2 regions of the Streptomyces sp. NPDC091292 genome follow, and region 2 is predicted to be linked to the other one. Evidence: predicted binding sites of a transcription regulator. Region 2 holds the regulator's gene; the other holds the start of a gene.
What was found. Region 2 encodes HrcA, which represses chaperone genes, less so after heat shock. Its sites were predicted from a motif close to TTNGCACTCNGNNNNNCNGAGTGCNAA; they were not measured.
Positions count from the first base shown of each region.

Region 1 (14,500 bases), on a different contig from region 2:
CAGTGGTGCCCCTGGCCCGGCGCGTCCGTGGCGCGGGCCAGCGGGGACCCCATCATCACGGCGTCCGCACCGCAGGCGATGGCCTTGGGCAGGTCGCCGGACCAGCCGACGCCGCCGTCGGCGATGACATGCACGTACCGGCCACCGGACTCGTCCATGTAGTCGCGCCGGGCCGCCGCCACGTCCGCGACGGCGGTGGCCATCGGCACCTGGATGCCGAGGACATTGCGCGTGGTGTGCGCGGCGCCGCCGCCGAATCCGACGAGGACACCGGCCGCGCCGGTCCGCATCAGGTGCAGCGCCGCCGTGTACGTGGCGCAGCCGCCGACGATCACCGGTACGTCGAGTTCGTAGATGAACTGCTTGAGGTTCAGCGGCTCGGCGGCACCGGAGACATGCTCGGCGGAGACCGTGGTCCCGCGGATCACGAAGATGTCGACGCCGGCGTCCACGACGGCCTTCGAGAACTGGGCCGTACGCTGCGGCGACAGCGCGGCGGCGGTGACGACGCCCGAGTCCCGGACCTCCTTGATGCGCTGCCCGATCAGCTCTTCCTTGATCGGCGCCGCGTAGATCTCCTGGAGGCGCCGGGTCGCGCCCTCGGCGGGCAGTTCGCTGATCTCGTCGAGCAGCGGCTGCGGGTCCTCGTACCGCGTCCAGAGCCCTTCGAGGTTGAGCACGCCGAGGCCGCCCAGCTCGCCGATGCGGATGGCGGTGCGCGGGGACACGACCGAGTCCATGGGCGCGGCCAGGAACGGCAGCTCGAAGCGGTAGGCGTCGATCTGCCAGGCGATCGAGACCTCCTTCGGGTCGCGCGTACGACGGCTCGGGACGACGGCGATGTCGTCGAAGGCATACGCCCGCCGGCCGCGCTTGCCGCGCCCGATCTCGATCTCAGTCACGTGTGTGGCCTTTCCCTCTGCGCTGGAGCGCCTTCCAGTATCCCCGACCCGGCCGGCGCGACTACTTGCGGCTGTAGTTCGGCGCCTCGACCGTCATCTGGATGTCGTGCGGGTGGCTCTCCTTGAGGCCCGCCGAGGTGATCCGGACGAAACGGCCGCGGTCCTGGAGTTCGGGGACGGTGCGTCCGCCGACGTAGAACATCGACTGGCGGAGTCCGCCGACGAGCTGGTGCACGACGGCCGAGAGCGGTCCGCGGTACGGCACCTGGCCCTCGATGCCCTCGGGTACGAGCTTCTCGTCGGAGGCGACGCCCTCCTGGAAGTACCGGTCCTTGGAGAACGACTTCCGCTCGCCCCGGGTCTGCATCGCGCCGAGCGAGCCCATGCCGCGGTACGACTTGAACTGCTTGCCGTTGATGAACAGCAGCTCACCCGGCGACTCCTCGCAGCCCGCGAGCAGGGAGCCGAGCATCACCGTGTCGGCGCCGGCGACCAGGGCCTTGGCGATGTCACCGGAGTACTGGAGTCCGCCGTCACCGATGACGGGGATGCCGGCGGCCTTCGCGGCGAGCGAGGCCTCGTAGATCGCGGTGACCTGGGGGACGCCGATACCGGCGACGACCCGGGTCGTGCAGATGGAGCCGGGGCCCACGCCGACCTTGATGCCGTCGACGCCCGCGTCGATCAGGGACTGGGCGCCGTCCCGGGTGGCGATGTTGCCGCCGATGACGTCGACGCCGGACGAGTTCGACTTGATCTTGGCGACCATGTCGCCGACCAGCCGGGAGTGGCCGTGCGCGGTGTCGACCACGATGAAGTCGACGCCGGCCTCGATGAGGGCCTGGGCCCGCTCGAAGGAGTCTCCGGCGACCCCGACGGCCGCGCCGACGAGGAGCCTGCCCCCGGCGTCCTTCGCGGCGTTCGGGTACTTCTCGGCCTTGACGAAGTCCTTGACCGTGATCAGGCCCTTGAGGATGCCCGCGTCGTCGACGAGCGGCAGCTTCTCGATCTTGTGGCGGCGCAGCAGCTCCATGGCGTCCACGCCGGAGATGCCCACCCTGCCGGTGACCAGCGGCATCGGCGTCATGACCTCGCGCACCTGGCGGGTACGGTCCGCCTCGAAGGCCATGTCACGGTTGGTGACGATGCCGAGAAGCTTGCCGCCACCGTCGGTGACGGGTACGCCACTGATGCGGAACTTGGCGCAGATCGCGTCGGCCTCGCCCAGCGTCGCGTCCGGGTGGACGGTGATCGGGTCGGTGACCATGCCGGACTCGGACCGCTTCACCAGGTCGACCTGGTTGGCCTGGTCGGCGATGGACAGATTGCGGTGCAGGACACCGACGCCGCCCTGCCGTGCCATGGCGATGGCCATCCGGGACTCGGTGACCTTGTCCATGGCGGCGGACAGCAGCGGGATGTTCACCCGCACGTTCTTCGAGATGTGCGAGGCGGTGTCGATCTGGTCGGGCGCCATGTCGGACGCGCCCGGCAGCAGCAGCACGTCGTCGTAGGTCAGCCCGAGTGTCGCGAATTTCTCGGGCACTCCGTCGACGTTGGCAGTCATGACACCTTCCCCAAATGGCCTTGCTCGATACGGATGTCCATGCTACGGGAATCCGACGACTCCCCTCCCCAGTATCCAGCCCGCACCCGGATACCCGGAGGCGTCGGGGCGGCGGGGGCCTCCCCGCCCGTGCCCCGGTCAGGCATGTTCTGGTCAGGCATGTCCTGGTCAGGCGCCGCGGGCTACTGCTCAGCCAAAGCCCGCAGCCGGCTCAACGCCCGATGCTGAGCGACCCGTACCGCCCCCGGCGACATCCCCAGCATCTGGCCCGTCTCCTCGGCCGTGAGCCCCACCGCGATACGCAGCAGAAGCAGCTCGCGCTGGTTCTCCGGGAGGTTGGCCATGAGTTTCTTGGCCCATTCGGCGTCGCTGCTGAGCAGCGCCCGCTCCTCGGGGCCGAGGGAGTCGTCGGGGCGCTCGGGCATCTCGTCCGACGGCACGGCCGTCGATCCGGGGTGCCGCATCGCCGCCCGCTGGAGGTCGGCGACCTTGTGCGCGGCGATGGCGAAGACGAAGGCTTCGAAGGGCCGGCCGGTGTCCTTGTAGCGCGGCAGGGCCAGCAGCACCGCCACGCACACCTCCTGCGCCAGGTCCTCCACGAAGTGCCGCGCGTCACCCGGCAGTCGGGACAGCCGGGTGCGGCAGTACCGCAGGGCCAGGGGGTGGACGTGGGCCAGCAGGTCGTGCGTGGCCTGCTCGTCGCCGTCGACAGCACGATGGACGAGCGCACCGATCACCGTCGTCCCGTCGTCGCGCATCGGTCCATGGTGCCTTGGCTCCGTGCGCTCCGCGGCACCCGGTCCGTAGTTGTGCACCGAAGCGTTATGAGCAGGTGCGCCGGAACTCATCTCCTGCGCCCTCCCCTTCCGCTCGTCCGACTCGTCCCCAGGGAACTCCACACCTCAAGGATGCGACATCCGACGGGAAACGAGCGGCGGGCACCGCAGGAACCGCCCCGCCCACCCTCCGGCGGGCGGGGATCACCGAACCCCCGCGGCGGCTCACGTGCTCACCTAACGGACCAGGCCCCAGCGGAAGCCGAGCGCCACCGCGTGCGCGCGGTCCGAGGCGCCGAGCTTCTTGAAGAGCCGTCGTGCGTGGGTCTTCACGGTGTCCTCGGACAGGAACAGCTCTCGGCCGATCTCCGCGTTGGAGCGGCCGTGGCTCATGCCTTCGAGGACCTGGATCTCACGCGCCGTGAGCGTGGGGGCGGCCCCCATCTCGGCCGACCGCAGCCGGCGCGGGGCGAGCCGCCAGGTGGGGTCGGCGAGCGCCTGGGTGACGGTCGCGCGCAGCTCGGCGCGCGAGGCGTCCTTGTGCAGATAGCCGCGGGCACCGGCGGCGACCGCGAGTGCGACCCCGTCGAGGTCCTCGGCGACCGTCAGCATGATGATGCGGGCGCCGGGGTCCGCCGAGAGCAGTCGGCGCACCGTCTCGACGCCGCCCAGTCCGGGCATGCGCACGTCCATCAGAATCAGGTCCGAGCGGTCGGCACCCCAGCGGCGGAGGACTTCCTCGCCGTTGGCCGCCGTCGTCACACGCTCGACGCCGGGCACGGTCGCGACCGCGCGACGGAGCGCTTCTCGGGCAAGCGGGGAGTCGTCGCAGACGAGGACGGATGTCATGACCGCCCTCCGCAGCTGATGCGCGTCACCTTGAGCCTCCAGGCTGGTACGAATCGTCACCTGTGCGGTTGACGCACTCGGACATGTGCCCGAGCACTTCTCTCTTCAACCGCCTCCGGCACTCTCAACGATGGTCACCCGAAAGAGTTACGGGTCACTCAGCCACCTTCGGCACTCTACGTGAGGGAGCGGACACACCCCAGGCACCGCGCGTGACTGAAAGTTTTCACCAAGAGCTACGCCCCATTTGGCGGCTTTTCTTCCCATTCCTTGGTGTCTGAGGCTAGATTCCTAAAGAGTCATATTTTCATCTCCTTAGACAGTAGATGTACGGTCGTGGGCACTGTCCGCGTCAGAACGGCTACAAGGGGACCAGCAATGGCAGATTTCTCCCGCCTTCCCGGACCGAACGCAGATCTGTGGGACTGGCAGCTCCTCGCGGCATGCCGCGGGGTCGACAGCTCGCTCTTCTTCCACCCGGAGGGCGAGCGCGGTGCGGCACGGAGCGCACGTGAGAACTCGGCCAAGGAGGTCTGCATGAGGTGCCCGGTGCGCGCCGAGTGCGCGGCCCACGCCCTGTCGGTGCGCGAGCCGTACGGCGTCTGGGGCGGATTGACCGAGGACGAACGCGAAGAGCTGATGGGGCGCGCACGCAACCGGCTCGTCACGGCATCGGCGGCGGCGTCGGCGACGTCGAGCGCCGGAGCGGCACCACCACACTGAAGGAACGTTTCTCCAGAGCCGAGCAACACCTGTTGTCCGTAACGCAGTAACGCTTCTTACAAGCCCGCGGCCCGCGTCAGATGGTCGAGGGTGGCCGAGACCGCCGGGACCTGGGCCAGGTCCGGCAGCGTGAGCGCGACGATTTCGCGCCGCACGGCCGGTTCCACCGTGACGGTCCTGGCCCGCTTCGGCCGCACCGACTCCAGCGCGAGTTCCGGCAGTACGGCCACGCCGAGACCGGCGCCGACCAGGCCGATCACGGCCGGGTAGTCATCGGTCGCGAAGTCGATCCGGGGCTCGAAGCCCGCACTCGCGCAGACCTCGACCAACTGCCGCCGGCACCGGGGGCACCCCGCGATCCACGGTTCGCCCGCCAGCTCCCCGATACCCACCGCACCGGCCCTGGCCAGCGGATGCCCTTCGGGTACGAGACCCACCAGACGGTCGGCCAGCAGGGGCCGCACCACCAGGTCGGACCAGTCGTCGACGGCCGACGCACCCTCGTAACGGAACGACAGCGCGATGTCGCAGTCGCCCTCGCGGAGCATCTCGACCGAGCGCGGCGGCTCGGCCTCGACCAGCGAGACACGCGTACCGGGGTGGGCGGCGCGCAGGGCAGCGAGCGCGGTGGGTACGAGCGTTGAGCTGCCGCTCGGGAACGAGACCAGCCGGACCCGGCCCGCGCGCAGTCCGGCGATGGCGGCGACCTCCTCCTCGGCGGCCGTGAGCCCGGAGAGGATGCCCGCGGCATGCCTGACCAGGGCCTCTCCCGCCTGGGTCAGCCGGGTCTCGCGGCCCGCGCGGATCAGCAGCGGGGTTCCCACGGAGGCTTCGAGCGCCTTCATCTGCTGGCTGACGGCGGGTTGGGTGCAGCCCAGCTCACGGGCCGCCGCCGAGAAGGAGCCGGTGGCGGAGACGGCACGCAGGACACGGAGGTGTCGGGCCTCGATCACCCTTCGAGCATAAGCGAATCTTGGACAGTACGGAAAATATTGCGTCGACTCTTTGACCTCGTATCGCTAGCGTGCCGTTATGAAGCTTTTGTCAGTGAATCTTGGACGCGCCCGGTCCGCCGCGTACACCGATCAGCGGGACGGCGTCACGGGCATCGACAAGCGGCCGACCGAGGGGCCCGTGCGGATCACGGCTCCGGGGCCCAAGGGGATCGGCGCGAGCGGGGTCGCGGGGGACGCCGTGTGCGACACCCGCCACCACGGCGGGAACGACCAGGCCGTGTACGCGTTCGCGCGCGAGGACCTGGACGACTGGGAGCGCGAGCTGGGCCGCCCGCTGGCGAACGGCTCGTTCGGCGAGAACCTCACCACGTCGGGGGTCGAGGTCACCGGCGCCCTGATCGGCGAGCGCTGGCGGATCGGACCCGATGTGCTTTTGGAGGTCACCTCGTCGCGCATCCCGTGCCGTACGTTCGCCGGCGCCCTCGGGGAGCGCGGCTGGGTGCGGCGGTTCACCGAGAAGGGCGTACCGGGCGCGTATCTACGGGTGATCGAACCCGGTGAGATCCGGGCGGGCGACGAGATCGCGGTAGTGCACCGGCCCGTGCACGATGTGACGGTCGGTTTCCAGTTCCGGGCCGTCACCACCCGCCGTGAACTGCTGCCCCGGCTCCTCGCGGCCGGCGACGCCCTGCACCCCGAATCGATCGAGCAGGCCAGGACGTACATGGAGAAGTACGCGTCGTAGCTCACTAACCTTGGCCCATGACTACGGCTCTGATTACGGGATCCACCGCCGGTATCGGCGCCGCGTTCGCGCGCCGGCTCGCGGCCGACGGCCACGACCTCGTCCTCGTGGCGCGCGACACCGAGCGGCTGCGTGACCAGGCCACCGAACTGCACGACCGGCACCGCGTGGAGGCCGAGGTCCTGACGGCCGACCTGTCGACGGACGACGGCATCGAAGCGGTCGCCACCCGCGTCGCCGACCCGCGCCGCCCGGTCGACCTTCTCGTCAACAACGCGGGCTTCGGCAACAAGGGCCGCTATCTGGAGGTCTCCGTAGCGGACGAGTTGACCATGCTCAAGGTGCACTGCGAGGCGGTCCTGCGGCTGACGTCGGCGGCGGCCGGGGCGATGCGGGCGCGGGGGCGCGGGAGCGTGATCAACGTCGCGTCGACAGCGGCCTTCGTCCCCCGCGGGACCTACGGCGCGTCAAAGGCGTGGGTCGTCCAGTTCACACAGGGCGTGGCGATGGACCTGTCCGGTACGGGCGTCCGGCTGATGGCCCTGTGCCCCGGCTTCGTCCGCACCGAGTTCCACCAGCGCGCCGGCATGGGCACCGACAACATCCCCAAGTGGATGTGGCTGGACGCGGACAAGGTGGTAGCAGCAGCCCTGACCGACCTCACCAAGGGCAAAACAATCTCCATCCCGGACCCGAGATACAAGGCATTGATGGGGGTGGCAAAGGTGACCCCGAGATCCCTCCTGGGCGGAGTCACGACAAAGACGGGCCGCAAGTACGGCCCGAGGTAGCCAACCGGGTTGTTGAGGGGCGCGGGGAACTGCGCGACAGGGCCACGGCGGCCGGCCGACCACCCATCAGGGGCGCGGGGAACTGCGCAATCAGGGGCGCGGGGAACTGCGCACCAAGCCCCGCAGGGGCGAGGAAAACCAAAGGTCCGGCACCCCCAGAAGAAAAGGGGCGCCGGACCTCCGGCTCAGGCAACACGCCTAGTGAGAGTGACCATGCCCGTGACCGCCGGCGGCCTCTTCTTCCTCGGCCGGCTTCTCGACAACCAGCGTCTCGGTCGTCAGCAGCAGCGAAGCGATGGACGCGGCGTTCTCCAGGGCGGACCGCGTCACCTTGACCGGGTCGATGACACCGGCCTTGACCAGGTCCCCGTACTCACCGGTCGCGGCGTTGTAGCCACTGCCCTGCTCCAGCTCGGCGACCTTGGAGACGATGACGTAGCCCTCCAGGCCGGCGTTCTCGGCGATCCAGCGCAGCGGCTCGACGACGGCGCGGCGGACGACGGCGACACCGGTGGCCTCGTCGCCCTCCTTGCCGAGGTTGCCGTCGAGGACCTTGGCCGCGTGGACGAGCGCGGAGCCACCACCGGAGACGATGCCCTCCTCGACCGCGGCGCGGGTCGCGGAGATGGCGTCCTCCAGACGGTGCTTCTTCTCCTTCAGCTCCACCTCGGTGGCGGCGCCGACCTTGATCACGCACACGCCGCCGGCCAGCTTCGCGAGGCGCTCCTGGAGCTTCTCGCGGTCCCAGTCGGAGTCGGTGTTCTCGATCTCGGCCTTGATCTGGTTGATCCGGCCGGCCACGTCGTCCGCGTTGCCGCCACCGTCGACGATGGTGGTGTCGTCCTTGGTGACCGTCACACGGCGGGCGGAGCCGAGCACGTCCAGGCCGACCTGGTCGAGCTTGAGGCCGACCTCCTCGGCGATGACCTGGGCGCCGGTGAGGGCGGCCATGTCGCCGAGCATCGCCTTGCGGCGGTCGCCGAAGCCGGGGGCCTTCACCGCGATGGCGTTGAAGTTGCCGCGGATCTTGTTGACGATCAGCGTCGACAGGGCCTCGCCCTCGACGTCCTCCGCGATGAGCAGCAGCGGCTTCGAGGAGTTCGTCTGCATGATCTTCTCAAGCAGCGGCAGCAAGTCCTGGATGGAGGAGATCTTGCCCTGGTGGATGAGGATGTACGGGTCCTCCAGGACGGCCTCCATGCGCTCCTGGTCCGTCACGAAGTACGGCGACAGGTAGCCCTTGTCGAAGGCCATGCCCTCGGTGAAGTCCAGCTCCAGACCGAAGGTGTTCGACTCCTCGACGGTGATGACACCGTCCTTGCCGACCTTGTCCATGGCCTCGCCGATCAGGTCACCGACCTGCTGATCCTGGGCGGAGAGCGCGGCGACGGCGGCGATGTCCGACTTGTCGTCGATCGGCCGGGCGGTGGCGAGGAGTTCGTCGGACACGGCCTTGACGGCGGCGTCGATGCCCCTCTTCAGGACGGCCGGGGAAGCGCCCGCGGCGACATTGCGCAGGCCCTCCTTGACCAGGGCCTGGGCGAGCACGGTGGCGGTGGTGGTGCCGTCACCCGCGATGTCGTTGGTCTTGGTCGCCACCTCCTTCACGAGCTGCGCGCCGAGGTTCTCGTACGGGTCGTCCAGCTCGACCTCGCGGGCGATGGTGACACCGTCGTTGGTGATGGTGGGTGCGCCGAACTTCTTGTCGATGACGACATTGCGGCCCTTGGGGCCGATCGTCACCTTGACCGTGTCGGCAAGCTTGTTGACGCCGCGCTCAAGGGCGCGACGGGCGTCCTCGTCGAACTTCAGAATCTTCGCCATGGGAGCGTTCCAGCCCTCTCGGGAACGGTGGTGAACGAACTGCGCCCCGGACCCCCGGCTTCCTTGGGGTCGCGGGGGCCAGGGGCGCAGCTCACATGCAGAGGTGGTGAATTACTTCTCGATGATCGCGAGCACGTCGCGGGCCGAGAGGACGAGGTACTCCTCGCCGTTGTACTTCACCTCGGTGCCGCCGTACTTGCTGTACAGCACGACATCGCCGACGGTGACGTCGAGTTCGACACGCTTGCCGTCCTCGATACGGCCCGGACCGGTGGCCAGGACAACGCCCTCCTGGGGCTTCTCCTTGGCCGTGTCCGGAATGACCAGGCCCGAAGCCGTGGTCTGCTCTGCGTCGAGCGGCTGGACCACAATGCGGTCCTCAAGCGGCTTGATGGCAACCTTGGAGCTGGCGGTCGTCACGATCCGACCTCCCCCTTCGGAGATCTCACGGGGTTAACTGTCTGAGGTGGCGACCAGGTCGATCCGTCGTCGCGGGTGCCGGACCTGCCCGTCGCGTATTGGCACTCTCCAGTGGGGAGTGCCAGAGCCGAGACTATGACTGCGGTTAGCACTCGGTCAAGCGGAGTGCCAACGCGCCACCCTCGCGGCTGGATCGCGGCCCCTGCCCGGTCCCCTTCCGGCGCTGCGCGCCCGGCCACAGCGGGACGCCTGCCCACAACGAGGTCAGCCACCGGATCTGCGTAACGTGCTGTGGGCAGTCGTCCCGCAGGGCGGGACGGGTGGGCACAGCCCAAGACGCCGGGTGCGCCTAGAGGTAGTCCTCCAAGCGGGCCACCGTCAGGCCCTCCGCGTGGATTCGGCGGAGGAGCGCCGGGGTCGACTCCGCGTGGGCCAGGAGGATGTCGCCGCGGTGCAGGGGGGCGTCGGGGGCGGCCGGGCGCCAGAGGATCAGCGCCGAAGCTCCGCAGGACGCCGCCGCCCGCAGCGTCTCCCTGTCGTACGCGTTGTGCGGCGGGCGCAGCAGCCGGGGCCGTACCCCGAACCGCGCCAGCACCTTGTCCCGCTGACCGCAGATCTCCGCCCGCTGACCGGCGTACGGCATCCCCGGCAGGTACGGATGGTGCAGCGTGTGGTTCTGCACGGTCGCGCCCACCGCCCGCAACCGGGCGAACTGCGCGTACCCGGGCCCGACCACGCTCTCGGTGAGGAACAGACTGACCGGCAACCGCAGCTCCCGCACCATGTCCACGAAGCGCGGGTCCTTCTCGGCGCCGTCGTCGAAGGTGAGGAAGACGACCTTGTCGGTGGTACGGACCCGGTCGACCACGGGCGGCAGAGCCGTATCGCCGCTGTCGCCGCCACCCCCCGGCCCCGGCCCCTTGGCCCCCGCCCGTTTCCCGCCCGGCGCCCCCGCCGTGGGCGGACGCGCGGGCGGGCTCGGCGCCGGGGCGAGCGGCGCCGGCAGCCCCCAGCGGCGGTATGTCTCGGCGCTCGGCCGCTTCACATGCGGGCCGACCTTCTGCGCCGCCTTGCGGCTGAGCCGTTCGATCGGGTCGACGGACTGCGCGCAGCCGCCGAGCAGCGCGGGCGCGAGCACCCCGGCCACCAGCACCCCGGCCAGCGACCGGCGTACCTGCGCCCGGCGGGTCACAGATAGTCCTCCAGCTTCGCCACCGCGTACCCCTTGTCGGTGATCAGCTTCATGAACCGGCGGATGTCGTCCGGCATGGTGCCCTTCCAGTCGTTCTTGCCCCGGAAGTGGGTGAGGACGATGTCACCGGGACGCAGGTTCTGGTCCCACTCGCGGTACTCCCAGTGGTCGACGAAGACCTCTTCGTTCCACAGCGGTACGGCCTTGATGCCGCAGGACTTGGCGGCGCGCAGGGTGTCCTGGTTGTAGTTGCCGTACGGCGGCCGGAAGACCTCGGGCCGCTTGCCGAACTCCTTGCGCATCAGGTCCTGCATGCCGCAGATCTCGCGCTTCTGGTCGTCGTAGTCGAGGCCCGGCAGGTAAGGGTGCGTGAGGGTGTGGTTGTTGAGCGTGACGCCCTGGTCGCGCATCTTCCGGAAGTAGCCGTAGTCCTCCTTCGCCAGGTAGTCGCTGAGGAAGGCGGTGTACGGAAGCTTCAGGTCGTCCATCATCCTGAGCAGGTCCGGGTCCTTGTCGGCGCCGTCGTCGATGGTGAGGAAGACGATCTTTTCCTTGGTGGGGATCGTGGTGAAGACCGGCGGCAACTCCTCCTGGCCCTCGACCTCGAAGCCCTCACGGGTGGTCAGCCGCGGCTTCTGCGCGGGCGGCGGCGGCGCGGGCAGCGGTGTCTTCTCCAGGCCCCAGCGCTTCGCGGCGGCGGCGCGGGCCGTCTGCTCGGCGCGCTGCTTGGCGGCGGCCTCCTCCTTGGTCAGTTGCCGCTCCTGACCGGGCGCGCCCTTCACCTTGCCGCCGCCCGCGGCCTCCCCACCCCCGGTGTCCCCGCAGCCGGACGCGAGGGCGGTGACGGCGGCGGCGAGCAGGGCCGCGCAGACCACGCGGGTACGCGGACGCGTGCGGGAACGGGTGGGTGTACGGGCCCCCGGGCGCCCCACTCCGACGGTAACTTGTTCCTTTTGTCCTACTAGTTGCATGGTGCCGCATCTTGTCAGCGCCCCTGCGCGGTGCGACGCCGACACCGCCGCCCGGCGCCGACCATCCACCGACTGGCCCACAGCGGCCGGGCAGCGGCCGGGCACGCGCCCGCCTGGTGAACAATGGCCCGGTGAACGCCCCCGCCCCTGGTCCCCTCTCCCCCCTCTCCCCCCGCTCGCCTCTCGACGAATTCGCGGCCCTCCTCACCGACGAGGGCCGCGCCCTCCTCGACGAGGTGCGGGACACCGACCCCGCCCAGGAACTGGCCGTGGCGACCCGGCTGCGCCGCGACCACCCGGCGGACCTGGTGTCGGCGGCGCTCGGCCAAGCGCGGCTGCGGCAGCGCGCGGTGGCCAAGTTCGGTGCCGGGGACGCCGGGCGGATGTTCTTCACGCCGAACGGTGTCGAGCAGGCGACCCGGACCACCGTCGCCGCGTATCGCGCCGCCCGGCTGCGGGAGCAGGGCGTCCGGTCGGTCGCCGATCTGTGCTGCGGCATCGGCGGCGACGCGATCGCCCTCGCACGGGCCGGGATCAGCGTCCTCGCCGTCGACCGCGACCCGCTGACCTGCGCGGTCGCTCGCGCCAACGCCGAGGCACTGGGGCTCTCCGACCTGATCGACGTCCGCGAGGCCGATGTCACCGAGGTCGAAACGGCCCCGTACGACGCCGTGTTCGTGGACCCGGCGCGGCGCGGCGGGCGGGGCCGGGTCTTCGATCCGGAGGCGTACTCGCCGCCGCTGTCCTGGGCCGTTCAGGCCGCCCGGCGGGCGCCGCGCGCCGCGCTGAAGATCGCGCCGGGCGTGCCGCACGAGGCGCTTCCCGACGGCGTCGAGACCGAGTGGATCTCGGACGGCGGGGACGTGAAGGAGGCCGTGCTGTGGTTCGGCCTCGGCGGCCCCGAAGCGCGCCGGGCCACGCTCCTGCCGGGCGGCGCGTCCCTCTGGTCGCCCCTCGCGACGCTGCCGCCCGATCCGACGGTGCGCCCGGTCGGGCGGTATCTGTACGAGCCGGACGGCGCCGTCATCCGCGCGCATCTCGTCGCCGAGGTCGCCCGCGAGGTGTCCGGCGGACTCCTGGACGAAACAATCGCGTACGTCACGTCCGACACCCTGCGCCCGACCCCGTACGCCACCGCCTACGAGATCACGGACCATCTGCCCTTCAACCTCAAACGTCTCAAGGCCCTGCTGAGGCAGAGGGAGGTGGGTGTCCTCACCGTGAAGAAGCGCGGCTCAGCGGTGGAGCCGGAGGAGTTGCGCCGCAAGGTGAAGCCCCAGGGCCCGCACGCGGCCACCGTCTTCCTGACCAGGGTCGACACCGCCCCGACGATGCTCCTGGGCCACCCGGCGCCACGCTAGGAAGGACCTCTCGAAAAGTTCCGGAAGAAAATTCTCCGGACGTGTCGATCCCGGTGGCCCTCGTTCGACGCGTTGAGTGAGAGGCGGGGAACGACCCCGCCCCCCAGCGAAGTGGAGAGGCTCATGCCGCGCTATCTGTCCCTGATCCGGATCGACGAGAACAACGCGCCCGCCGATGGCCCCAGCGAGGCCCTGATGCAGCGCATGGGCGAGCTGATCGAGGAGATGACCAAGGCCGGGGTCCTGCTGGACACCGGCGGTCTGCTGCCGACGTCGGACGGTGTGCGGGTGCACTGGGAGGGCGGGAAGACGTCCGTGACGGACGGCCCGTTCACCGAGACCAAGGAGGTCATCGGCGGGTACGCGATGCTCCAGGCCAAGGACAGGGCCGAGGCGGTCGAGTGGACCAAGCGGTTCCTCCAGGTGCACGAGCCGTACTGGACGGTGACCTGTGAGGTCCGGGAGGTCGTCGAGGGCTGACGCCCCGACGAGGCCGGAAAACTTGGCGGTTCGCGTACCGGGGTGTCTGATGGTGGGCCGTGAGCACCGAACCCACGGCCCCCACCACCCACGCCGTCGAGACGGTCTTCCGGATCGAGTCGCCCCGCATCATCGCGGGCGTCGCCCGGATCGTGCGGGATGTCGGCATCGCGGAGGAGCTGGCGCAGGACGCCCTGGTCGCCGCCCTTGAGCAGTGGCCGGAATCAGGCGTCCCGGACAACCCGGGCGCCTGGCTCATGGCCACGGCCAGGCGGCGCGCGATCGATCTGGTACGGCGCCGGGAGACGTACGCCCGCAAGCTCGCCGAGGTCGGCCGTGACCTGGAGACCGCGCCGCCCGCGCCCGACCCGGGTGACCTGGTGGACGATCCGGACGCCATCGACGACGACCTGCTGCGGCTCGTCTTCACGGCCTGCCATCCCGTGCTCTCGCCCGAGGCCAGGACCACGCTGACGCTGAGGCTGCTCGGCGGCCTGACCACCGCCGAGATCGCCCGCGCCTATCTGACGGCCGAGGCGACCGTCGCGCAGCGCGTCGTCCGCGCCAAACGCACCCTCGCCACCAAGGGCGTGCCCTTCGAGGTACCGACAGGACCGGACCGGGACGCCCGGCTGGGTTCGGTGCTCGACGTCATCTACCTCATCTTCAACGAGGGGTACGCGGCGACGGCCGGCGACGACTGGCTGCGGCCCGCGCTCTGCGAGGACGCGCTGCGCCTCGCCCGGGTCCTCGCGGGGCTGATGCCGAAGGAGCCCGAGGTGCACGGCCTCGCCGCGCTCCTGGAGATCCAGGCCGCGCGCGCCGCCGCCCGCACCGGACCCGGCGGCGAACCGGTCCTCCTCAAGGACCAGAACCGCTCCCGCTGGAACCAGCCGCTGATCCGGCGCGGATACGAGGCGCTGGCCCGCGCGGAGTCCGTGGC
Region 1 is NZ_JBIVUQ010000023.1:21,093-35,592, reverse strand. Features, by position in the region: gene ACIQNU_RS37215 (GuaB3 family IMP dehydrogenase-related protein) at 1-902, opposite strand, end outside; gene guaB (IMP dehydrogenase) at 964-2,469, opposite strand; gene ACIQNU_RS37205 (sigma-70 family RNA polymerase sigma factor) at 2,652-3,227, opposite strand; gene ACIQNU_RS37200 (response regulator transcription factor) at 3,483-4,094, opposite strand; gene ACIQNU_RS37195 (WhiB family transcriptional regulator) at 4,473-4,817, shown strand; gene ACIQNU_RS37190 (LysR family transcriptional regulator) at 4,874-5,770, opposite strand; gene ACIQNU_RS37185 (MOSC domain-containing protein) at 5,850-6,518, shown strand; gene ACIQNU_RS37180 (SDR family NAD(P)-dependent oxidoreductase) at 6,536-7,309, shown strand; gene groL (chaperonin GroEL) at 7,508-9,133, opposite strand; gene groES (co-chaperone GroES) at 9,245-9,553, opposite strand; gene ACIQNU_RS37165 (polysaccharide deacetylase family protein) at 9,903-10,745, opposite strand; gene ACIQNU_RS37160 (polysaccharide deacetylase family protein) at 10,742-11,716, opposite strand; gene ACIQNU_RS37155 (methyltransferase domain-containing protein) at 11,953-13,077, shown strand; gene ACIQNU_RS37150 (YciI family protein) at 13,201-13,557, shown strand; gene ACIQNU_RS37145 (RNA polymerase sigma factor) at 13,617-14,500, shown strand, end outside.
Region 1: a site for HrcA is predicted at 9,699-9,725, ahead of groES (co-chaperone GroES). Genes of this name have one in related genera too.

Region 2 (14,500 bases):
GGTACCGACGAGGAGCGGTCCGGGGCCGGTCACCGGATCGACGGGCCGGCCGGCGACGGCGACGATCGCGTCCCCGGGGCGCACGGCGACACCGGGTGCGGCGAGCGGCGAGTAGGCGTGCGGGTCGGAGGTCTCGGACGGCAGGATGCGGTCGATCCGCCAGGCGCCGGGCTGACGCGTACCGTCACCGCCGTCACCGCCGCCCTCGCCGCCCGCACTCTCCGCGCCGTCCTCGTCGGCGCGCGAGTCGGCCCGTGAGATGTCCGCGCCGAGCAGCCCGAGCCGCGTGTCGGAGTGGCCCCACCCGCCGGTCGGCGTGATGTACGCGTGCGAGGTGCCGAGTTCGCCGTGCACCTCCCAGAGCAGGTCGACCAGGTCGTCGTGGGTGGCGACGCGGTCCAGGACGGGCCGGTACCGGTCGAGTACGCCGTCCCAGTCGACGCCGCCGAGGTCGGCCCGCCAGTAGTTGTCCCGCATCAGGCGGCCGGTCTCGGCGTACATCTGGCGCCACTCGGCGGCCGGGTCGACGGTCTGCCGGACCCGGCCGAGGTCGACGGTGATGTTGGTGTCGCTGTCGTCGTCGGTGGAGGCGCGCCGGTCGCTGGGGACGACCTTGAGCTTGCCGTCGGTCCACAGCAGGACCCGCTTGCCGTCGCCGCTGACGGAGAAGTGGTCGGCGTCGGACGCGAGATGCTCGACGCGCTTCTGGACGAGGTCGTACCGCTCCAGGTCGGTCTTGGGGTCCGGGTCGTCCGGGGTCGCGCGTGAGGCGCCGAGCACGCCGCGCAGCGGGTGGCGCAGCCACAGGAAGCCGTCCTTGGCGGCCCGCAGGGTGGTGTAGCGGGCGGCCTCGACGGGGAAGGGCACGATCCGGTCGGCGAGCCCTTCCAGGTCGATACGGGTGACCGGGGCGCCCTCGCTGTCGGGGGTCTCGTCCTTGTCGGGGGCCTCGAAGGGGCGGCCGTGGCGCTGCGGTCCGAACGGCGACGGGGTCGTCGCGGCGAGCGTGATCAGATGCGGGCGGGAGCCGCCGACGAAGGCGAGATCGAAGACGTGCTCGTCGTAGACCGGGTCGAAGGCGCGCGCGGACAGGAACGCGAGGTGTTTGCCGTCGGTGGTGAAGGCGGGCGCGTAGTCGCGGAAGCGCAGCGGGGTCGCCTCGGTGACGGACAGGTCGGCGGTGTTCGCGAGTTTGAGCTGCCGCAGCGGGCTGGGTCCGGCGTGCGACCAGGCGAGCCAGGCCGAGTCGGGCGAGAAGACGAGCCCGGTGGCGTCGCCGTGCTCCCCTCGGTCGACCTCGCGGACCTCGCCGGTGGCGCGCTCCACGAACAGGACCCGGCCGTCGTGCGAGGCGACGGCGGCGCGGCTGCCGTCGGGCGCCATGGCGAGCGAGAGGACGCGGCCGAGCTGTCCGGCCCCGAGGCGGCGCGGGGTCGCACCGGGCGCGGCGCCGGTGGCGGGGGCGAATTCGAGGGCGTCGTCGCCCTCGGCGTCGGTGACCCAGACGACGTGTTCCTCGCCGTCGGCGCGGAAGGTGCGGGGCAGCCGGGCGCGGACGCCGGGTTCGGCGGCGAGGGCGCGGGCGGGGCCCTCGCGGTGGGTGATCCAGTGGACGGCGCCGCGTACGGCGAGGGCGCTGCCGCGTCCGGTGTGGTCGGGGGCCCCGGCGCCGAACCAGCGGGCGGCGTTGACGGGGTGCGGCTGGAGGTCGGCGCGCTGTCCGCCGAGGCGGATGTCGAGGCGCCGGGCGCCGGTGCCGGGGGTGCCGTCGAGCGTTTCGGGGCCGTCGAGGGTGTCCACGATCCACAGTTCACCGGCGGACGCGTACACGACGCGGGTGCCGTCGGTGGCCGCGTGGCGCGCGTAGAAACCGTCCGTCGCGGTGTGCCGGCGCAGGTCGGAGCCGTCGGCGAGCGACGAGTACAGGGCGCCGACGCCTTCGTGGTCGGAGAGGAACGCGACGCGTTCGCCGACCCACATCGGGTACTCGATGTTCCCGTCGAGCCCTTCGTGCAGCCGGACGAACTCGCCGGAGCCGTCCCGGTCGATCCACAGCTTGCCCGCCGTACCGCCCCGGTACCGCTTCCACCAGGCGGCCTCGCGCCCCATCGGCGCGGACAGCAGCACCACTTGACCGCCGGGCCCGTACGCGACGCCGCCGACCGGTCCGTACGGGAGGGTCTCGGCGGGGCCGCCGTCGAGGGGGACGGCGCGGGCCCAGGAGCGGCGCAGCGATGCCTGGCCGACGGTGCTGACGGCGAGGACGCGGCCGTCGGGCGTCCAGCCGCGCACCGATGTGCGGTCGCTGCCCCAGTGGGTGAGCCGCCGGGACGGGCCGCCGTCGACGGGGGCGAGGTGCACCTCGGGCGCGCCGTCGCGGGTGGACGACCAGGCGACGGTGGTGCCGTCCGGGGAGATCCGGGGGTGGTTCACGGGGATGTTGTCGGCGCTGACCCGCCATGCGCGTCCGCCGTCGAGGGGGGCGATCCAGACGTCGTCCTCGGCCGTGAAGGCGACCAACTCACCGTGAACATGGGGAAACCGGAAGTACGCAGACTGAGTCACGTGATCACCCTAAGCAGCCCCACCGCCTGTGAACAGTGGTTCCGGTGAATGGCCGGGTCCCGCCCACGGCGCTCGCATACCGGACGCGGGTACGGTCAAGTACGGGACGCGGGTGCGGTCAGCCGCGCAGCAGCAGCCACTCCTGCAACTCGACCAGATTGCCCTCGGGATCCTTCAGATGGGCGACGCGCATCCGGTCGGTCATGGCGGACGGGCCCTGGAGGAGGGCGCCGCCGCGCGCGGTGACGTCCGCGCAGTAGGCGTCCAGGTCCTCCACGCGCAGCACGACGAGGGAGCGGTGTCCGACGGCGGTCCCGGCGAGTTCGCCGAGCAGTTCGGCCATCATGGCCCGGTCCTGGAGCGCGATCCCCGCCGACCCGGTGTGCGGGCTGAACTTCTCGTACGGCCCGTCAACGGCGCCCGACTGCGGCTTGAGGCCGAGCACGTCGGCGTAGAAGCGGTAGCAGGCGGGGAAGTCGGAGACGAGCAGCCTCACCTGGGCGAGTTCCAACGGGGCCTCCTTGGATGGCGGTTCTGGGCCGGTGGTTCGGGACCGGTGCTTCGGGACCGGCGTTCAGGACCAGCGGCCGGTGCGGCCGAGCAGCAGCGCCCCGGCCGCGGTCCCGGCGGTCGACGTACGCAGTACGGTACGCCCCAGTCTGTACGCTTTTGCCCCGACGCCGGTGAACAGCTCCAACTCCTCGGGCGCGATGCCGCCCTCGGGGCCGACGACGAGCACGATCTCGCCGCTTGCCGGGAGTTCCGCGCTCGCCAGGGGTTCGCTCGGGTAGTCCCGGTCCTCGTGCAGGACGGCCGCCAGTTCGGCGCGGGCGAGCAGGGCGGCGACCTGCTTGGTGGTCATCGGCTCGGCGATCTCGGGGAACCGGACGCGGCGGGCCTGCTTCCCGGACTCGCGTGCGGTGGCGCGCCACTTGCCGAGCGCCTTGACACCCCGATCGCCCCGCCACTGCGTGACACAGCGGGCCGCGGCCCACGGCACGATCGCGTCGACGCCGGTCTCGGTCATGGTCTCGACGGCGAGTTCGCCGCGGTCCCCCTTGGGCAGCGCCTGGACGACGGTGATCCGGGGGGTCTCCTCGGGTTCGTCGGTGAACGAGTCCATCTGGACCACGAGCCGGTCCTTGCCCTCGGCGGCGAGGACGACGCAGTCCGCCCAGCGCCCGCGCCCGTCGGTCAGGACGACGTCCTCGCCGGGCCGCAGCCGCTTCACGGACACGGCGTGCCGCCCTTCGGCGCCGTCGAGGACATAGCGCCCGGCGGGTCCCGCGTCGAAGTGCGCGACGACGAAGACGGGCGCGGTCATGACGCCCTCCGCAGCACCAGCGCGTCGCCCGCGGCCTCCAGCTCGGCGGTCAGTACCTCGACAAGCTGTCCGGCGGGCAGTTCGCGGGCGAGCCGGTGGCCCTGGCCCGCCCAGAGCGCCATGCCCTGCGGGTCGCCCGCCTTGGCCGCGGCCTTGCGCAGTCCGGCGGTGAGGTGGTGGATCTGCGGGTAGGCGGCGGGCGCGTACGGGCCGTGTTCGCGCATGAAGCGGTTGACGAGGCCGCGTGCGGGGCGGCCCGAGAAGGCGCGGGTGAGCCGGGTGCGGTTGAACAGCGGGTCGGTGAGCGCCTGTTTGTGCAGGACGTGGGCGCCCGACTCGGGGGTGATCAGGAAGGCGGTGCCGAGCTGGGCCGCGTCGGCGCCCGCCGCGAGGACGGAGGCGATCTGGGCGCCGCGCATCAGCCCGCCGGCCGCGATGATCGGGAGCTGCGCGGTCTCGCGGATCTGCGCCACGAGGGTCAGCAGTCCGAGCCCGGCGCCGTCGTTCTCGATGTTGTCGCGGTGGGTGCCCTGGTGGCCGCCCGCCTCGATGCCCTGCGCGATGACGCCGTCCGCTCCGGCCCACTGCACGGTCTGCGCCTCCTCGGGCGTGGTGGCCGTGACGAGGGTGAGGGTGCCGACCTTCTTGAGGGACTCCACGACCTCGCGGGTCGGGCAGCCGAAGTGGAAGGAGACGACCGGGACCGGGTCGTCCACGAGGATCGCCAGCTTGGCCACGTATCCGTCGTCCAGCCCGGCGTCCGTGTCACCGAGCCGGGTCTCGTACCAGGTGGACTCGCCGGCGAGCTGGTGACGGTAGACGGCGATGGCCGCCGGGTCGGCGTGGTCGGGCTGCGGCAGGAAAAGGTTGACACCGAAAGGGCGGGATGTGAGGCCCCGCACCTGCTTGATCTCCTCGTACATCCCGTCGGCGGTCTTGTATCCGGCGGCGAGGAATCCGAGCCCGCCCGCGTCGGAGACGGCCGCCGCGAGCTGGGGCCGGGAAACGCCGCCCGCCATGGGCGCCTGCACGATCGGGCGTGGGAAGAGATCGGTCAGTGCGGAGGACATGACGGCATGTTGTCACGTCCTCCGCACAAGTCCGAATCCAGCCTTACGCCTGGCATATTCCGCTGACCGTAAGGCTTTACCGACGGTAAGTCGGCACCCGTCGGCACCGGTTTCGACCGAAAGTCAGCCGTAATTCAGCGGCCGTTGAAAGCATCCTTCAGGCGGGAGAAGAGCCCCTGTTGTCCTGGCTGAAACTGGCCGGTGGGGCGCTCCTCACCCCGCAGTACGGCCAGCTCCCGAAGGAGCCGCTCCTGTTCCGGATCGAGCTTCGACGGGGTCTGCACCTCGACATGCACGATGAGGTCACCGCGCCCGCCGCCGCGCAGATGGGTCACTCCGCGCCCGTGCTTGGGGATGGACTGCCCGGACTGGGTGCCCGGTCTGATGTCGACCTCTTCGAGGCCGTCCAGCGTCTCCAGGGGCACCTTGGTGCCCAGGGCCGCCGCCGTCATCGGGAGGGTCACCGTGCAGTGCAGATCGTCGCCGCGCCGCTGGAACACGGAGTGCGGCAACTCATGGATCTCGACGTACAGATCACCGGCCGGGCCGCCGCCGGGGCCGACCTCGCCCTCGCCCGCGAGCTGGATCCGGGTGCCGTTGTCGACACCCGCCGGGATCTTCACGGTCAGGGTGCGGCGCGAGCGGACCCGGCCGTCTCCCGCGCACTCCGGGCACGGCGTGGGCACCACGGTGCCGAAGCCCTGGCACTGGGGGCACGGCCGCGAGGTCATGACCTGGCCGAGGAAGGACCGGGTCACCTGCGAGACCTCGCCACGGCCGCGGCACATGTCGCAGGTCTGGGCGCTGGTGCCGGGGGCCGCGCCCTCGCCGTTGCAGGTGGTGCAGACGACGGCCGTGTCGACCTGGATGTCCTTGGTGGTCCCGAAGGCCGCCTCGTCCAGCTCGATCTCCAGCCGGATCATCGCGTCCTGGCCGCGCCGGGTGCGCGAGCGGGGGCCGCGCTGGGACGCCGTGCCGAAGAAGGCGTCCATGATGTCCGAGAAGTTGCCGAAGCCACCGGCTCCGAAACCGCCCGCGCCGCCGCCCGCCTGCGAGAGCGGGTCACCGCCGAGGTCGTAGACCTGCTTCTTCTGCGGGTCCGACAACACCTCGTAGGCGGCGTTGATCTCCTTGAACCGCTCCTGGGTCTTCGGGTCGGGGTTCACGTCCGGATGCAGCTCGCGCGCGAGCCTCCGGAACGCCTTCTTGATCTCGTCCTGGGAAGCGTCGCGGCGCACGCCGAGTACGGCGTAATAGTCCGTGGCCACTTACGACTCCGCCAGGATCTGTCCGACGTAACGTGCCACTGCGCGTACTGCTCCCATCGTTCCCGGGTAGTCCATGCGGGTCGGGCCGACCACGCCGAGCTTGGCCACTGCCTCGCCGCCCGAACCGTAGCCCACCGACACGACGGACGTGGAGTTGAGTCCCTCATGCGCGTTCTCATGACCGATCCGTACGGTCATGCCCGAATCCTTGGCCTCGCCCAGGAGCTTGAGAAGCACGACCTGCTCCTCAAGGGCCTCCAGGACGGGCCGGATCACCAGAGGGAAGTCGTGCCCGAAGCGGGTGAGATTGGCGGTGCCGCCGATCATCAACCGCTCCTCCGTCTCCTCGACCAGCGTCTCCAGCAGGGTGGAGAGCACGGTCGAGACGATGCCGCGGTCCTCCGCCTCGAAGGCGTCCGGCAGATCCTGCACCAACTGCGGCACATCCGTGAAGCGGCGGCCCGCGACCCTGCTGTTGAGCCGGGCCCGCAGATCGGCCACCGACGCCTCACCGAAGGGCGCCGGGCAGTCGACCATCCGCTGCTCGACCCGGCCGGTGTCCGTGATCAGGACGAGCATCACGCGGGCCGGCGCCAGCGAAAGCAGCTCGACATGGCGCACCGTCGAGCGGGTCAGCGAGGGGTACTGCACGACGGCGACCTGCCGGGTGAGCTGCGCGAGCAGCCGCACGGTCCGGCCCACCACGTCGTCCAGGTCGACGGCGCCGTCGAGGAAGTTCTGGATCGCCCGGCGCTCGGGCGCCGTCATCGGCTTCACGCCCGCGAGCTTGTCGACAAAAAGCCGGTACCCCTTGTCGGTGGGGATCCGTCCGGCGCTGGTGTGCGGCTGGGCGATGTACCCCTCGTCCTCCAGGGCCGCCATGTCGTTGCGCACGGTCGCCGGTGAGACGCCGAGGCTGTGCCGCTCGGTCAGCGCCTTGGAGCCGACGGGCTCCTCGGTGCCGACATAGTCCTGGACGATGGCGCGCAGCACTTCGAGCCTGCGTTCACTGAGCATCGCGCGCACCTCCAGCAATGTGTGTTCCCTGCCCCTCTGGCACTCAGAGCAGGCGAGTGCCAGCATTCCCGGAGCCAGTGTACGGCCGGTGGGTACGCCGGTAGCAAGGCCGGGCGCGACCTATGTCGTAGCGTCGCGGTATGGGCATCGGTACGGGTATCCCTCCGGGGATCGCTTGGGAAGAGCCGGGGTGGGAACGGCTGGCCTCCGGGGTCGGCCGGCGCCGCCTTCCCGCCTGGGACTGCACGGCGGGTCTGGTCGCCGGGGCCGACAGCGCGCTGCTGGTCGACAGCGGCGGGACGGTACGCGAGGGGGCGGACCTGCGCCGGGACACCATGCGGCTCCTCGGCGCGGGCCGCCGGGTCACGCATGTCGCGCTGACGCATCCGCACTTCGACCATGTCCTGGGCACATCGGCGTTCGCGGGCGTGGAGGTGTACGGGGCGCTGGGCGCGGGCGAGATCCTCACGCGGGGCGCGGACGAGCTGCGTACGGACGCGGTACGGCACGGAGCCGACCCGAGGGCCGCCGCGGAGGCCGTCGAGCTGCTGGTCCGCCCCCGGTACGAGGTTCCCGTACCCGGCGAGTGGACGCTCGACCTGGGCGGCGGGGTGCGGGTGCTCCTGGTGAACCTGGGCGCCGCGCACTCGGGCCACGATCTGGCGGTCGTCGTGCCCGGCTCTCCCCGGGTCGTGTTCTGCGGCGACCTGGTCGAGGAGTCGGGCGAACCGCAGGCCGGCCCGGACGCGGTCCCGTCACGGTGGCCGGCCGCCCTGGACCGCCTCCTGGAGCTGGGCGGCGAGGACGCGCGGTACGTCCCCGGGCACGGTTCTGTCGTGAATGCGGAGTTCGTCCGGTCCCAGCGTGACCGCCTGACCAGGAGATTCGGCGTGTCGTGAGCCACGCCCGGCCCCTTCTTCCTATCGTCGGTCGAATGCGCCAGTACTCGCCGGACCTGACTCCGCCGTGGAAGAAGAAGCAGCCCGTACCCGAGGTACCGGCCGAGCCGGGGCTCGTGGTCGAGGAGCCGGGTACGGGGTTCTGCGGTGCGGTGATCCGGTGCGAGGCGGGGACGGTCACGCTGGAGGACCGGTTCGGCAAGCACCGGGTGTTCCCGCTGGAGCCGCGCGGATTCCTGCTGGAGGGCAAGGTGGTGACCCTGGTCCGGGCCGCCACGGGCGCCCCCTCGCGACCGGCCCGTACCGCGTCCGGTTCGGTGGCGGTGCCGGGCGCTCGGGCGCGGGTGGCCCGCGCCGGTCGGATCTACGTCGAAGGCCGGCACGACGCGGAACTCGTCGAGAAGGTGTGGGGCGACGACCTCCGGATCGAGGGCGTGGTGGTCGAGTACCTGGAGGGCGTGGACGATCTCCCGGCGATCGTCGCGGAGTTCGCACCGGGCCCCGACGCCCGGCTCGGCGTCCTGGTCGACCACCTCGTACCCGGCAGCAAGGAGTCCCGCATCGCGGCGGAGATCACCAGCGAGTACGCCCTGGTGGTGGGCCACCCGTACATCGACATCTGGGAAGCAGTGAAGCCGACCACCATCGGCATCCCGGAGTGGCCCCGGATCCCCCGGGGCCAGGACTGGAAGACGGGCGTCTGCAGGGCGCTGCGCTGGCCTGACCAGACGGGGATGGCGTGGCAGCGGATTCTGGCTTCCGTACAGAGCTACAGGGATCTGGAACCGGAACTTCTGGGGTCGGTGGAACGGTTGATCGACCACGTGACGGAGTGACGCTCCGCGGGTGGACCGGACATTCGGGTGCAGGTCGGATGCGTCCTGTTGCGCAGTTCCCCGCGCCCCTGAGGGGGGTGGCGAAGGCCGACTATCGACTGCGGGCCGTCGGCCGTTTTGCGCAGTTCCCCGCGCCCCTGAAAGAGACGGCTGACGCCCGTTGTCGACTGCCGGCCGCGCCCGCTTTCCAAGGGGCGCGGGGAACTGCGCACCCCGCCACACCCAACCCGCACCCCAACAACCGGCCCCACCACCCCCCTCAGGGGCGCGGGGAACTGCGCGACAAGCCACACACGACCCACGGGTGACCACCGGCCCCAGCCCCCCCTCTCCAGGGGCGCGGGGAACTGCGCACCCAGCCACACACGACCCGCACCCCAACAACCAGCCCCACCACCCCCTCAGGGGCGCGGGGAACTGCGCAACAAACCACACCCAACCCGCACCCGACCACCGGCCCCACCCACCCCCTCTTCAGGGGCGCGGGGAACTGCGCACCCCGCCACACCCAACCCGCACCCTCAGTCGACCAGATCCCGCACCACCGCATCAGCCAAAAGCCGCCCCCGCAGGGTAAGGACCGCCCAACCCTCCTCGTACGGGCCCGGTTGCAGAAGGCCGTCCTTGAGGGCCTGGCGGGACGCCGCGAGGCCGGTCGGCCTCAGGAGCGTCAGAGGGCAGCCGTCGCTCAGACGGAGTTCAAGCAGGACCCGCTCCACCCGCCGGTCCTCGTCCGACAGGACCTCACGGCCCGCACCGGGCGAGCGACCCGCCGCCAGGGCACCCGCATAGGCGCCGGGATGCTTCACGTTCCACCACCGCACCCCACCGACATGACTGTGCGCACCGGGCCCCGCGCCCCACCAGTCCGCGCCACGCCAGTACAACTCGTTGTGCAGACACCGACCCGCCTCGCTCGTGGCCCAGTTCGACACCTCGTACGACTCGAATCCGGCCATCCCCAGCACCTCGTCCGCGATGAGGTACCGATCGGCGTGGACGTCGTCGTCCGTCATCGGGACCTCGCCGCGCCGAATGCGGCGGGCGAGCTGCGTGCCCTCCTCGACGATGAGCGCGTACGCGGACACATGGTCGGGCCCCGCACCGATCGCGGCGTCGAGCGAGGCCCGCCAGTCGTCGTCGGACTCGCCCGGCGTGCCGTAGATCAGGTCGAGATTGACGTGCTCGAACCCGGCGGCGCGGGCCTCGGCGACGCACGCTTCGGGGCGCCCCGGCGTGTGGGTGCGGTCGAGGATCTTGAGCACGTGCTGCCGCGCGCTCTGCATGCCGAACGAGATCCGGTTGAACCCGCCTTCGCGCAGCGCCGCGAGATAGGCCGGATCGACGGACTCCGGATTCGCCTCCGTGGTGATCTCGGCACCGTCGGCGAGACCGAACTCGTCCCGGACGGCGGCGAGCATCCGGACCAGGTCACCGGCGGCGAGCAGCGTCGGCGTACCCCCGCCCACGAACACGGTCCGGACCGGCCGGGGATCGTCGCCCAGGACCTTGCGGGCGAGACGGATCTCGTCGACGAGGGTGTCGGCGTAGTTGTCGCGCGAGGCGAGTACACCGCCGGTGGAGCGGAGTTCGGTGGCGGTGTAGGTGTTGAAGTCGCAGTATCCGCAGCGGGTCGCGCAGTACGGCACATGCAGATAGAAGCCGAGGGGCCGGGCGGAGGCGCCGGCGAGAGCGGAGGCCGGAAGGCCACCGTCGTCCGGCACGGCCTCCCCCTCAGGAAGCACGGAGGGCATGGCCCCATTGTCCCCCGCCCACGCATTACCACCGCCGCCCCCACCTCACCCCCAGTTCCGTCACTCGCCGCATGCGCGCCCCGCCGGTCTGTCACTCTGTTGCGATGCGACGCGAGAGCGCGGTCCGGGCGGTGATCCCGCCGAGCCGTCGGCGGCGGCCGACGCCGCGCGAAGCCAGGACGTCCCTGCCCGGAAACCCGCAGTCCCCGGCCGCTGCCAGGCGATTCGTCCGTACGACGCTGACGCACTGGACGGGCCCGGTCGTCCTGGACCGGCTGGTGGACGACGCGGTGCTGCTCGTCAGTGAGCTGGTCACCAACGCGGTGGTGCACGCCGGCACGGACGTGGGGCTGCTGTGCCGCCTGGAGGACACGGCGGACGACGGCACGGCACTGGTCGTGGAGATCTCCGACCACCATCCCGCGCGGCCGATACGCGGCGGTCTGGCGCCCGTGGGCCAGGAGACCCCCGAGTTCGGCCACGGACTCCAGCTCGTCTCGGGGCTGGCCGCGGCCTGGGGCATCACGTACCGCCCGGGGACGAAGACGGTGTGGGCGCGGCTGCCGGTGGACTCCCGCGAGCAACCGCACCCGGCCCTCGGGGGACTCACGGCCGACGGCGACCACGGCGACGTCCTCGGGCCCCGCCAGGACCCCGAGGACCAGGACTGGGTCAACCGGGGCGCCCTCACCTTCCTCGCCGAGGCGTCCGACCTGCTCGCCGGACAGTTGGACGAGGAGCATGTCGCCGCGCTCGCCGGACAGCTCCTGGTGCCCCGGCTCGCCGACTGGTGCGCGGTCTGGCTCACCGACGAGGCCGACCGGCTCGGCCAGGGCGGCGCCGACGGCTTCGCCACCGGCAGCCGCCCCGCCCGCGTGTGGCACGGCAGCGAGAACCGGATCGAGGACCTCCGCCAGGCCCTGGAGAACGACCCGCCGGTCCTGCCGCTGCCGGCGAGCGATCCGGAGCGGTCGGGTCCGGTGCCCGTGCCCTGGCCGAAAGCCGCCTTCGGCGACGGCGATCCGACGGGGGCCGCACTGGCGTTCCGCCTGGCCGCCGGTGGCCGGCCGCTCGGCACCCTGATGATCGGGCGGGCCGGACTGCTCCGGTTCCCCGACGAGGTCACCGGCCTGGTCGAGGACTTCGGCCGCCGCGTCGCGCTCGCCATCGGAGCGGCCCGCCAGTACACGCGCCAGGCCACCATCAGCCGCGTCCTGCAACGCGGGCTGCTGCCCAGCGCCGTCGCCGAGATCCCCGGCATGCGCAGCGCCCTCGTCTACGAGCCACGGGAGGCGGGCGGACCCGGCGGCGACTTCTACGACGTGTTCCCGGCCGGGGACGGCCGCTGGTGCTTCGCGCTCGGCGACGTCCAGGGCAAGGGCCCCGAGGCGGCGGTCGTGATCGGCCTCGCCCGGCCCTGGCTGCGGCTGCTCGCCCGCGAGGGCTACCAGGTCGGCGAAGTGCTCGACCGGTTGAACCAGTTACTCCTCGACGACGCGACCGAGGCCGCCGACGCGGCGGCGCGCGCCCTGGCGGCGGCCGGCGGCCCCTCCGTACCGCCCGAGGGGCCGCTGCCGCGCTTCCTGTCCGTGCTGTACGGGGAGCTGGTGCCGGTCGACGGCGGGGTGCGGTGCACCCTCGCGTCGGCCGGGCATCCGCTGCCGCTGGTGCTCGGGGCCGACGGTGTGGTGCGGGCGGCGGCGAAACCGCAGGTCCTCCTAGGCGTGGTCGAGGAGGCCGCGTACCGCACGGAGACCTTCGACCTGCGGTCCGGTGAAACGTTGCTCTGTGTCACGGACGGCGTGACGGAGCGCCGGGCCGGGCGGCGGCAGTTCGACGACGGGGACGGGCTCGCCACCGCCCTCGCCGGGTGCGCGGGCCTCACCGCGCCGCTCGTGGCGGAACGTATCCGCACCCTGGTCCACGCCTTCGCGCCCGAACCGCCGGAGGACGACCTCGCCCTGCTCGTCCTTCAAACCGTCTGACCGGCCGCCCTCCGCCAGGTCCCGGACCGGCCGGATCAGGCCTCGCGCGTCCCCGCGTACATCTCCTCGATCAGATGCTGGTACTCCCGCTCCACGAACGGGCGCTTCAGCTTGAGGCTCGGGGTCAGTTCGCCGTGCTCGACATCGAGGTCGCGCGGCAGGAGCTGGAACTTCTTGACGGTCTGCCAGCGCTGGAGCCCGGCGTTCAGCTCCCTCACATAGCCGTCCACGAGGGCGACCGTCTCCGGCGCCGCGACGACCTCCGCGTACGACTTGCCGCCGAGGCCGTTCTCCTTGGCCCAGCCGAGGATCGACGGCTCGTCCAGGGCGATGAGCGCGGTGCAGAAGTTCCGGTCGGCGCCGTGCACGAGGATGTTGGACACGTACGGGCACACGGCCTTGAACTGCCCCTCGACCTCGGCAGGCGCCACGTACTTGCCGCCCGACGTCTTGATCAGGTCCTTCTTGCGGTCCGTGATCCGCAGATAGCCGTCCGGGGACAGCTCGCCGATGTCGCCGGTGTGCAGCCAGCCGTCGGACTCCAGGACCTCGGCGGTCTTCTCGGACAGCCCGTGGTAGCCCTCCATGATGCCAGGGCCGCGCAGCAGCACCTCGCCGTCCTCCGCGATCCTGACCTCGGTGCCGGGCAGCGGCTTGCCGACGGTGCCCGTGCGGTACGCCTCGCCCGGGTTCACGAACGACGCCGCCGACGACTCCGTGAGGCCGTACCCCTCCAGGATGTGCACCCCGGCGCCGGCGAAGAAGTAGCCGATGTCGGGCGCGAGCGCGGCCGAGCCGGAGACGGCGGCCCGCAGCCGCCCGCCGAACGCCTCGCGCAGCTTGGAGTAGACGAGCGCGTCGGCGACCTTGTGCTTGGCGGAGAGCGCGAACGGCGCGTTCGCCTGCCCGGTGCGCCGGAAGTTGTCCTGCGTCGTCCGCGCGTACTCACGGGCGACCCCGGCGGCCCACAGGAAGATCTTGTACTTGGCACCGCCCCCGGCCCGCGCCTTCGCGGCGACGCCGTTGTAGACCTTCTCGAAGATGCGGGGGACGGCGGCCATGTACGTGGGCTGCACGACCGGCAGATTCTCGATGATCTTGTCGATCCGGCCGTCGACGGCGGTGACATGGCCGACCTCGATCTGGCCCGATGTCAGCACCTTGCCGAACACATGGGCGAGCGGCAGCCAGAGGTACTGGACGTCGTCCGGGCCGACCAGACCGGTCGCCGCGATGGCCTTGGCCATGTACGACCAGTTGTCGTGCGGCAGCCGGACGCCCTTGGGGCGGCCCGTGGTGCCGGAGGTGTAGATCAACGTGGCGAGCTGCTCGGCGGTGATCGCCGAGACCCGCTCCTTGATCACGTCCGGGTGCTTCTCCAGATGCGCGGCGCCCCGCTTCTCCAGCTCGGCGAGGGTGAGCACCCACCCTTCGGGGTCGGCCGCGTCGGGCTCGTACCCGGCCGGATCGATGAGCACCACATGCGCCAGGTCCGGCAGCTCGGCGCGCCGCTCACGCGTCTTGGCGAGCTGGACGGCGTCCTCGGCGACCAGCACCTTGCTGTCCGAGTCGGCGACGATGAACGCGGCCTCCTCGGCGTTGGTCTGCGGATACACGGTGGTCGTCGCGGCGCCCGCGCACAGGATCGCCAGGTCCACGAGGATCCACTCGACCCGCGTCGCCGAGGACAGCGCGACCCGCTCCTCGGGCCGTACACCCAGCTCGACAAGGCCGGCCGCGATGGCGAAGACCCGCTCGGCGGCCTGCCCCCAGCTCAGCGAC
Region 2 is NZ_JBIVUQ010000001.1:577,363-591,862, reverse strand. Features, by position in the region: gene ACIQNU_RS02675 (S41 family peptidase) at 1-2,565, opposite strand, end outside; gene ACIQNU_RS02670 (VOC family protein) at 2,684-3,076, opposite strand; gene ACIQNU_RS02665 (16S rRNA (uracil(1498)-N(3))-methyltransferase) at 3,140-3,889, opposite strand; gene ACIQNU_RS02660 (nitronate monooxygenase) at 3,886-4,959, opposite strand; gene dnaJ (molecular chaperone DnaJ) at 5,094-6,227, opposite strand; gene hrcA (heat-inducible transcriptional repressor HrcA) at 6,228-7,244, opposite strand; gene ACIQNU_RS02645 (MBL fold metallo-hydrolase) at 7,385-8,143, shown strand; gene ACIQNU_RS02640 (DUF3097 domain-containing protein) at 8,179-8,979, shown strand; gene hemW (radical SAM family heme chaperone HemW) at 9,501-10,733, opposite strand; gene ACIQNU_RS02630 (SpoIIE family protein phosphatase) at 10,838-12,718, shown strand; gene ACIQNU_RS02625 (AMP-dependent synthetase/ligase) at 12,754-14,500, opposite strand, start outside.